DNA from 3 places in the Cellulomonas palmilytica genome. Region 1 is predicted to be linked to each of the others. Evidence: riboswitches for the same ligand, from Rfam matches in the RefSeq annotation. Region 1 holds a riboswitch; each other region holds the start of a gene.
The links. A riboswitch is a leader RNA that binds a small molecule or an ion and turns the genes downstream of it on or off. The one in region 1 is predicted to bind thiamine pyrophosphate.

Region 1 (3,268 bases):
CCTCGAGTCGCACCCCGACCTGTCGCCCGACTTCGCGCGGCACGCGGTCGCCGTGTCCGGCCTGCCGTCGACGGTCGCGGCCGGGGACTCGGTCGACCTCGGGGTGTCCCGCCTCGACCTCACGAGCCTGGGCTCGCCGCAGAACACGAGCCTCGACGTCCGCCTCGACGGGGAGTCGATCGGTGAGGTCGCCGTCACCGGCGGTGCGGCCACGGTCGCGGTGCAGATCCCGGTCGGGACCTCGGCGGGTGCGCACGAGCTCACGCTCGTCGCGGCGCCGAGCGGCACGACGGTGCACGTCCCGCTGACCGTCGAGGCGGCCACGCCGACGACGACGGTGCTCACGATGACCGGCGACCCGGTCGCGGGCGCGACGCAGACGCTGCACGCAGCGGTCTCGCCCGAGGCCGCCGTCGGCACCGTCACGTTCGTGGACGGCACGACCTGGCTCGGGACCGTGGCGGTCCGGGGCGGCGTCGCGACGCTCGACGTGCAGCTCGGGGCGGGCTCGCACGACCTGCGCGCCGTGTTCACCCCGACCGACGACCGGCACGACGCCTCGACGGGGACCCTGTCGGTGACGATCGTGACCACGTCGTCGTCGACCACGGTGCTCGAGGTCACGCCGCACAAGGTCGCCTTCGGCGGCCACGTCACGGCGAAGGTCACCGTGAAGGCGGACGGGGCCGTGCCCACGGGCGTCGTCCAGATCCGCGAAGGTCAGGAGGTGCTCGGGGCCGGGACGCTCGTGCCCGAGGGACCGGGCAGCGCGACGTCCGGCAAGGGCAGGCCGAAGCCGGCCACCGCGACGGCGACCGTCGTGCTCCCGCGCACGCTCGCGGTCGGCAAGCACTCGCTCACCGCCGTCTACGGGGGCGCGCCCGGAGTCGAGGCGTCGACCTCGAAGCCGGTCACCCTCACCGTCACCCAGGCGCGACCGACGATCACCCTGACGACCCCGAGCTGGACGGTGACCAAGGGCAGCACACCGGTCGTCACCGTCACGGTCGCGGGCGCGCCGGGTGCTCCGGCGCCGGGCGGCACGGTGGCGCTCGAGGTGGGCCGGACGACCTACCTGGGGACGTTGAGCGGTGGCACGGCGACGTTCACGCTCGCCAAGGTGACGAAGACCGTCAAGGTCACGGCGACGTACGCCGGCGACAGCGGCTACTCGAAGGCCTCCGCGAGCGAGCGGCTCGTGGTCGACCCGAAGGGCGGGCACCCGCACCCGAAGCCCAAGCCGTGATGCGCTGACCGCACCACCCGAGGGCGCCCGGCCGGACCACCTCCGGCCGGGCGCCCTCGTCGTGCGCCGTCCCACTGGGCGGTCGCGGGGCGGACGAACAGGACACGGCACCGCTAGCCTGGCCGCACTGACACGGGGTGCCCTGCGCGCAGGGCTGAGATCACACCCGCCGAACCTGATCTAGTTCGTACTAGCGAAGGGATGTCGTCTCCATGACGTCTGCCGTTCCGTCCTGCCCTCCTGCCGGCCGCTCCGCCGCCGGCCCCGACGAGGTCGGCGCCCGTCGCCCGAGCCGCAACGGCATCGCGGCCGACGCCGCGCAGGCGCTCGCGGCCCTGCGCTCGCGCACGCCGCTCGTGCAGTGCCTCACGAACGAGGTGACGACGAACCTCGTCGCCAACACGCTGCTGGCGGCGGGCGCGTCGCCCGCGATGACGGCGGTCCCGGGGGAGGCCGAGCAGCTCGCGGGCGTCGCGGGCGCGGTGCTCGCGAACCTCGGCACGCCCGGCCCGGACCTGCGCGCGTGCCTCGAGCCGGCGGTGACAGCGGCGCGCCGGGCGGGGGTGCCGTGGGTGCTCGACCCGGTCGCGGTCGGTGTGCTGTCGGTCCGCACGCAGCTCGCCGAGCAGCTCCTCGCCGCGCGGCCGACGGTCGTGCGCGGCAACGCGAGCGAGGTCCGCGCGCTCGCGGGCCTCGCGTCGTCGGGCCGTGGTGTGGACGCGCGCGACACGGTCGACGACGCGTACGGCGCGGCGGTGCGCCTCGCGCGTGCGACCGGCGGCGTGGTCGCGGTGTCGGGTGCGGTCGACCTCGTCGTCGCGGGGGACACCGTGGTGCGGGTCTCGGCGGGGGACCCGCTGCTGACCGCCATCACGGGTGCCGGGTGCGCACTCGGCGGGCTGGCGGCGGCATTCGCCGCGGTCGCCGACCCGCTGACCGCGGCCGTGGGCGCGTCGCTCGTGCTCGGCGTCGCGGCCGAGCGTGCCGCGCTCGCCGCGCGGGGACCGGCCTCGTTCCAGGTCGCGCTGCTCGACGAGCTCTACGGGCTGCGGCCCGAGCACGTCGTCGGGCTGGGCGACCGGCTGACGGTGGAGCCCGTGCCCGCCGACGAGCGTGTCGGGGCCCCCGCGTGAGCCGCGTGGCGGGCGTGCCGGGAGCCACGAGCGTGACCGGGACGGTGCGGCGCCCCGCGTTCCCCGGCGGGCCGTACCTGGTGCTCGACGCCGACGTGTGCGCGGCGGCGGGGCGCGCCCCGGCGGACGTCGCGGCCGACGCGGTGCGGGCGGGCGTCGGGGTCGTGCAGGTGCGCGCGACGCGCACGGGCGTGCGTGACCTCGTCGCGCTCACGGTCGCCGTGGCGGACGCGGTCCGCATCGCCGGGCCCGCCCGCCTCGTGGTCGACGACCGCGTGGACGTGGTGCTCGCGGCGCGGGCCCGCGGCGCCGTCGTCGACGGTGTGCACGTGGGCCAGCGGGACCTCGAGGCCGCCGACGCGCGCGCCCTGCTCGGGCCGGACGCGGTCGTCGGGGTCTCGGCGGCTCGGCCGCAGGACGTGCGCGCGGTCCCGGCCGACCTCATCGACTACATCGGCGCCGGCCCGGTGCGCCTCACGCCCACCAAACCGGAGGCCGCCGTCGCACTCGGCCTCGACGGGCTCGCCGCGGCGGTGGCGTGCACCGACCTGCCGGTCGTGGCCATCGGCGGGCTCGACGTGCACGACGTCGACGCGGTGCGCGCTGCGGGGGCGCGAGGGCTCGCGGTGGTCTCCGCGGTCTGCTCCGCCCCCGACCCGTCCGCCGCGGCCGCGGCGCTCGTCGCGGCGTGGAACGCGAGCCCGGTGGTCGTGTCGGCGTCGGCGGGTGCACGGTGACCGCCTCGCGCGTGCGTGCGCTGTCGATCGCCGGCACGGACCCGACCGGCGGCGCCGGGATCCAGGCCGACCTCAAGTCGTTCGCCGCGCACGGGGCCTACGGCATGGCCGTCGTGACGGCGCTCGTCGCGCAGAACACGCGGGGCGTGCGC
Region 2 (3,268 bases), 1.8 Mb from region 1:
CGTCCGGTGCGTCGCGCACGGGGCGCGGGAGTGCGGTCGTCGCGGTCATGTCAGCCGATCACGGTCTGCGACCACGTCGAGAGCCAGACGTCACGCTTGGAGGCGATCTCGGCCGGTGCGACCTCGAACGGGTGCTCGGCGAGCGGCGCCCACAGCGTCCACCCGGCGGGCAGCACGACCTCGGACGCGACGGGGTACATGTACATCGAGCCGGGGATGTCGACCTGCACCTCGTAGGACAGCAGGTAGTCGAGCAGCGCCCGCGCGCCCGCGGGGTTCCGGGCGCCCGTGAGGACGCCCGCGTACTCGACCTGGCGGAAGCACGTGTCGAGCAGCGCGGACGTCGTCGGCTCGTCGGCGCCGTCCGGCACGGTCGCGGGCGGCGACGACGCGTAGGACAGCACGATGGGGCGCGGCCCGTTGCCGCCACCACCGGAGAAGTCGGTGAAGTACGCGTCGGACCAGCCGTCGGCGACCTTGAGGCCGTTGTCGACGAGCTCGTCCCAGTACTGCGGCCACGCGTCGCCCTTGGCGCCGACCGTGGCGAGCAGGAACGCGAACCCGGGCGAGGACGTCACGGCGTTGGGCACGACGAGCAGGTCCTTGTACGCGGGCTTCGTGAGGTCGTCGAGCGTCGTCGGCGGCTCCACGTCGTGCTTCGCGAACCACGCGTCGTCCACGTTGAGGCACACGTCGCCGAAGTCCACCGCGGTGAGCGCACCGTCGGTGTCGCCCTCGACGGCGAAGCCGAGCGCGTCGGCGGCCGCGTCGCCCTGCGACCGGTACGGCTCGACGACCCCCTCGGTGAGGGCACGCGACGCGAACGCGTTGTCGATGCCGAACACCAGGTCGCCGAGCGGCGCGTCCTTGGTGAGCACGAGCTGGTTCACCAGGGCCCCGGCGTCGCCGGGCTGGACGACCTCGACCTCGACGCCGGTCTCCTCGGTGAACTTCTCGAGCAGGCCGTCGGACAGCGCGAACGAGTCGTGCGTGACGAGCGTGACGGTGCCGCCCAGCTCGGGCGACGCGGTGGCCCCGGCGGTCCCGGAGCTCCCGGGAGGCGTCGGGGCGCCCGCCTGCGGGTCGTCGTCCGTGAGCGAGCAGCCCGCGAGGACGAGGGCGGGGACCAGCAGACCGCCGAGCAGCGCGGCCGTGCGGCGGGTGGGTCGGGATGCGCGCGTGCGGCGCACCGTCGGACCGGTCATGGGGTGGTGCCTCCTGGCGTCGTCTGCGAGGAGGGGTCCACCGGCCCGTCGCACCGAGCACCCCGGCACGACGGGGCGGAGGTGAGAAGTCCCGACTCCCTACGCCGGTATCACCCGGATCAGGTTCGAGGGTCTGCGGTTGTCCCGCACTCTCAGCGCCCTGGTGCCAACCCGGCGCTCCCCTGTCGTTCAGGGGTCGATGCTACCCGCGCCCGCGGGGTCGACCTGCGGGCGCGGGTGGCACGTGCGTCACTCCCGGAAGGCGGGACGCCCCTCGCGGCGGCGTGCTACGACGACCGCGCCGGCACCGCCGACGCCCAGGCCGAGCGCCAGCAGCGCGAGCAGCGCCACCTCGACACCGGTCACGGCGAGCGGCGCACGGTCGACCGGCTCGGCCTGGTCGACGGGCGCGGCGGGCGCGGCGGGGTCGGCGGGATCGACGGGGTCGACGGGGTCGGCGGGGTCGGCGGGGTCGGCGGGCGCCTCGACGTGGAGCGTGTGCCGGTCGGTGGCCGACGCCGCCCTGCCGTCGAGGCCGGGCGTCGAGGACGACACGGTCGCGGTGACGACGACGTCGCCGGTCAGCCACGAGGCAGCGGACACCCGCAGGTCGAGCCGGGCGACCTCGCCGGGGGCCAGCGGGGCGTCGAGCGCGCACACGACCGTGGACGTGCCGGAGCACTCCCAGTCCGCCGTCGACGCGGCGGCGACGTCCGCGACGTCCACTGCGGACGTCAGCCCCGCGGGCAGCGTGGCCGTCACGACGACGTCGCGCGCGTCCGACGGGCCGCGGTTCGCGACCTGCACGCGGTACACGCCCGTGCCGCCGGCGACCGGCGCGGTCAGGACGGCCGTCGCGAGGCTCAGCTCGGCGTGCGCGGTGACGGTCGTCGTGACCTCGTCGTCGTCCTGGTCGCCCTGCCAGCGCGACCCGACGACCGCCGTGGTGACGACGTCGCCCGTGACGCCGGACGCGACGGCCACGTCGAACGTGAACGACGAGGCCGCGCTCGCACCGACGCCGAGGACGCCGTCGAGCGCGCACACGACGCTCGTCGTGCCCGAGCACGTCCAGTCGTCGTCCGACGAGACGCCACCGGCGTAGCTCAGGCCCGCGGGCAGGTCGGCGGTCACGACGACGCCGTGCGCGGCCGACGGGCCGTCGTCGCGGACCGAGACGCCGAACGTCCCGGTCCCGCCCGCGACGAGCGCGTCGACGACCGTCGTGGTGATGCCGAGCGACTCGGCGTGCGTGACGGCCGTGCTCGTCGCGTCCTCGTCGTCGTGCGCGTCGTCGCCCTGGCCGGTGGCCGGCGTGACCTCCGCGGTCACGACGAGCGGGCCGTCCGCCGGGAGCAGCGTCGCGTCGACGAGGCCCGTGACGTCGACGCCCACCGACGCACCGACCGCGAGGTCCCACGGGCGCTCGCAGGTCAGCGTCCGGCCGGACACCGCGCAGACCACGCCCGTCTCCAGCAGCGTCGTCACGGACAGGCCCTCGGGCAGCGTCACGGTGACGACGACCGGGTCGGCCGCCGAACCGTGCGAGACCGACGGGCCGTGGTTGGTCACCACGGCCGACCACGTCGCCGAGGCGCCCGCGGCCGCGGAGCTCCCCGTGCCGCGGTACTCGCCCCGGCCGCCGTCGTACGAGTCACCGCCCGCGGGGTCCGTCACGTGCGTGACCGCCACGACCGTGGTGTGCGCGGCGGCCGACCCGCTCGCGGACCCGGCGGCCGAGGTCGGTGTCGCGTGGTAGCGCAGCACCACGGAGGCTCCCGCGTCGAGCCGTACGCCGGCGGGCAGCACGTCCGACCAGGTGAGCGTGCTCGTGCCCGTCGGGTCGTCCAGCGCGACCGCGCCCGCGGCGCCGACCTGGACGGTCGAGCTCCCGTCGACGTACTGCCATCCCGTCGGGAGGGTCGCGGTCAGCTCGACCGACGCGGCCGGCCCGCTGCCCGCGTTGGTCAGGACCACCGCGTACGCGACCGCCTGGCCGACGACCACGGGGTCCGGGGTGGTCTGCGACACGGTGGCGTCCACGCGCGGCAGCTGCGGCGTGA
Region 3 (3,268 bases), 1.7 Mb from region 1:
GACCGACCTGCTCGAGGTCGACGTGTGCGCGCAGCACAACAACGGCGGGCTCGTGGTCGACGCGTGGTGGGAGTCGAACGTGCGCGGGCTGTTCCCCGTGGGCGAGGCCGGTGGCGCGCACGGCGTCTACCGGCCGGGTGGCGCGGCGCTCAACAGCGGGCAGGTCGGGGCGACCCGCGCCGCGCAGCTGATCGCCGCGCGGCGCAGGGACGCGCCCGTCGCGCTCGACCGGTTCGCCGCGGCTGCCGCGCCGGTCCAGGCGGCCGCGACCGGGCTCGTCGCCGCCGCGGCCGGGCGGGCCGCCGCAGGGTGGGACGAGGACACCGGCGACCTGCTGCGCCGTGTGCAGGAGCTCATGAGCGCCAAGGCCGGGCCCGTCCGCTCGGAGAAGTCCATCCACGAGGCGCTCGACCAGGTGCACGCCTGGCTCACCGAGTACGAGCGGACCGTGAGCGCCGACCCGTCGTCGCGCCGCTCCGTCAACCGCGTGTTCCTCGTCCGCGACACCCTCACCGCCGCGTACGTGTACCTGTCCGCGATGGCGGACTACGTCGCGCACGGGGGACGCTCGCGCGGGTCCGTCCTGTACTCCGACCCGGCGGGCGAGCTGCCGCGCGTCGGGTACGGCCCCCGGTCCGACGACGAGCTCGACCTGCCCGAGGTGTTCCGCTTCCGCCTCGACGAGGGCGCGCTCGACGACGAGGTGCAGGAGTCCGCCTGGCGCCCGCCCGCGACGCCCGACGCGCACGCCCGGACCCTCGACGGGTGGCACGCGGTCGTCGGACGCGCGAGCGACGACCCCGCCGGCGAGCCGGTGTTCCGCTGGCGGCCGCGGCGCCCCCTGCCGCAGGACGACGACTTCTTCGAGAACGTCTGGCGCGACTTCCGCGACCACGGCAATGTCGGCTGACGGCCGGCTGACGGCCGGCTGACGGCCGGCAGACGGTCGGCTGAGCGTCGGCTGAGCGCACATCCGAGGGGTGGACAGGGACGTCGTCGACGGGGGCGAACCGGACTACGGTGAGCACGTTCCGTGACACGGGGTGCCGCATCGAGCGGCTGAGATCACACCCGTCGAACCTGATCTAGGTAGCACTAGCGAAGGGATGTCGCGCATGACCCGCATGCGTCCGCACCGCACGCCCCGCCCCCACCGGGCACCCCGCGAGCACGCCCACCCGCGCGCGTAACCCCGCCGGCTCTCCCGCGCGGACGTTCGCGTCCCGCGCTCCGCTCACCGACCGGCGAACCGCCGACGGGCGAACCACCGACCGGCGGACTACCGACCGGCCCCGGCATCCGCACCCGCATCCCGCGGGTGGTTCTCCTGCGCGCCGTGCGCGGGTGCTTCGCCGTGCGCGAGGCCACCTGCGCCACGGGCGTGCTCCCACTCCTGCTGCTGAACAGAGGTCCCGATGTCTCGCACCACCTTCCGGGCGCGCGGCTGCGCGCTGCTCGTCGCCCTCGCGCTCGTCGTCGGCGGGTGCGCCGGCCCGTCGCGCGGCGACGACGACGGGCTCACGCGGGTGCGGTTCGCGCTCGACTGGACGCCCAACACCAACCACACCGGGCTGTACGTGGCGATCGCCCGCGGCATGTTCGCCGAGGCGGGGCTGGACGTGCAGGTGCTGCCGTACAGCGACACCGCCCCCGACCAGCTCGTCGACGCGGGCGCCGCCGAGGCGGGGATCAGCACGCACGACTCGTCGCTCATCGCGCAGGCCGCCGGCGCGGACGTCGTCGCGGTGCTCGCGGTCCTGCAGCACTGGGCGACCGCGATCGGCGTGCGGGCCGACGACGAGCGCATCACCAGCCCGCGCGACCTGGACGGCCTGACGTACGCGGGCTTCGGCACGCCCGGCGAGGTCCCGCTCCTGCAGGAGGTGATCCGCGCGGACGGCGGGACGGGGGAGTTCACGACCGTCGTGCTCGGCTCGTCGGCGTACGAGGCGTTGTACGCGGGCGAGGCGGACTTCACCATCCCGTACGTCGCGTGGGAGGGCATCGAGGCGGAGCGCGCGGGCACGCCCATGCGCTACCTGGAGTACACGGACCACGGCTTCCCGGACGCGTACGCCGTGGTGGTGGACGCCTCGCGGCAGTGGGTCGCCGACGAGCCCGAGGCGGCGCGCGCGTTCGTCGGGGCTCTGCAGCGCGGGTACGCGTGGGCGGCGGAGCATCCCGACGAGGCCGCGGCGCTGCTCGTCGAGCAGAACCCGGACGCGTTCGCCGACCCAGACCTGGTGACGCAGAGCCAGCGGATGCTGTCCGCCGACTGGCTGCGCGCCGACGACGGCTCGGTCGGCACCATGACGCTCGACCAGGTCTCCGGCTACGGGGACTTCCTGTTCGACGCGGGCATCCTCGCGGGGCCGGACGGCGAGCCGCTCGCCGAGCGTCCGGACTGGTCGACCACGTTCACGACGAGCCTGCTGGGGGAGCCGTGACCCGCGGCGCCGCGCGGGCGCTGCCGGTGCTGCTCGTGCTGACGGTGCTCGGGGCGGTGTGGCAGGTCGCGGCGCTCAGCGTCGCGAACCCGCGGCTCCTGCCGACGCCCGGTCGGGTGGCCGAGCAGGCGTGGGCGCACCGCGACGTCCTGGCAGAGCACACCACGGCGACGCTCGGGGTGACCGCCGCGGGCTTCGGGGTGTCGGTCCTGGTCGCGTGGGCGCTCGCGCTGCTGGTCGACCTGGTGCCCGCGGTCGGGCGCGGGATCGTTCCCGTGCTCGTCGCGTCGCAGACGATCCCCGTGGTCGCGCTCGCGCCGCTGGTGGTGCTGTGGTTCGGGTTCGGGCTGCTGCCCAAGGTGCTCGTCGTGACGCTCGTGACGTTCTTCCCGCTCGTCGTCGGGCTGGTCGAGGGCCTGCGCGCGGCCGGCCCGGGCGCGACCGCGCTGCTCACGAGCATGGGCGCCTCGCGGTGGCAGCAGCTGCGCTGGGTCCGCCTGCCCGGGGCGCTGCCGCGGTTCTTCACGGCGCTCCGCATCGCGGTCACGTACGCGGTGGTCGGGGCGGTGTTCGCCGAGTACGTCGGCGCCGTGCGGGGCCTCGGCACGTACATGAACATGCAGCGCGCGGCGTTCCGCACCGACCTGGTGCTCGCGGCCGTCGCACTGTGCGCGCTCGTCAGCGTGACCCTGTACGGGCTGACGTGGCTGCTCGAGCGCGTGACCGTGCCGTGGGCGCACCCGCGGGCGGTGGCCCGTGCGTGAGCTCGAGGTCCGCGACGTGCACGTCGCGCGCCCCGGCGCGCGCGGTCCGCTGCCGGT

Region 2: another riboswitch for thiamine pyrophosphate. It lies ahead of F1D97_RS02490 (thiamine ABC transporter substrate-binding protein); the one in region 1 lies ahead of thiM (hydroxyethylthiazole kinase).
Region 3: another riboswitch for thiamine pyrophosphate. It lies ahead of F1D97_RS00740 (ABC transporter substrate-binding protein); the one in region 1 lies ahead of thiM (hydroxyethylthiazole kinase).

What each region holds. Positions count from the first base shown of each region.
Region 1 is NZ_CP062221.1:2,291,689-2,294,956, forward strand. Features, by position in the region: gene F1D97_RS10430 (ExeM/NucH family extracellular endonuclease) at 1-1,246, shown strand, start outside; TPP riboswitch at 1,370-1,465, shown strand; gene thiM (hydroxyethylthiazole kinase) at 1,459-2,379, shown strand; gene F1D97_RS10440 (thiamine phosphate synthase) at 2,376-3,116, shown strand; gene thiD (bifunctional hydroxymethylpyrimidine kinase/phosphomethylpyrimidine kinase) at 3,113-3,268, shown strand, end outside.
Region 2 is NZ_CP062221.1:489,568-492,835, forward strand. Features, by position in the region: gene F1D97_RS02485 (ABC transporter permease) at 1-49, opposite strand, end outside; gene F1D97_RS02490 (thiamine ABC transporter substrate-binding protein) at 51-1,205, opposite strand; TPP riboswitch at 1,285-1,399, opposite strand; gene F1D97_RS17400 (DUF11 domain-containing protein) at 1,455-3,268, opposite strand, start outside.
Region 3 is NZ_CP062221.1:141,130-144,397, reverse strand. Features, by position in the region: gene F1D97_RS00745 (FAD-binding protein) at 1-910, shown strand, start outside; TPP riboswitch at 1,030-1,124, shown strand; gene F1D97_RS00740 (ABC transporter substrate-binding protein) at 1,416-2,447, shown strand; gene F1D97_RS00735 (ABC transporter permease) at 2,444-3,211, shown strand; gene F1D97_RS00730 (ABC transporter ATP-binding protein) at 3,204-3,268, shown strand, end outside.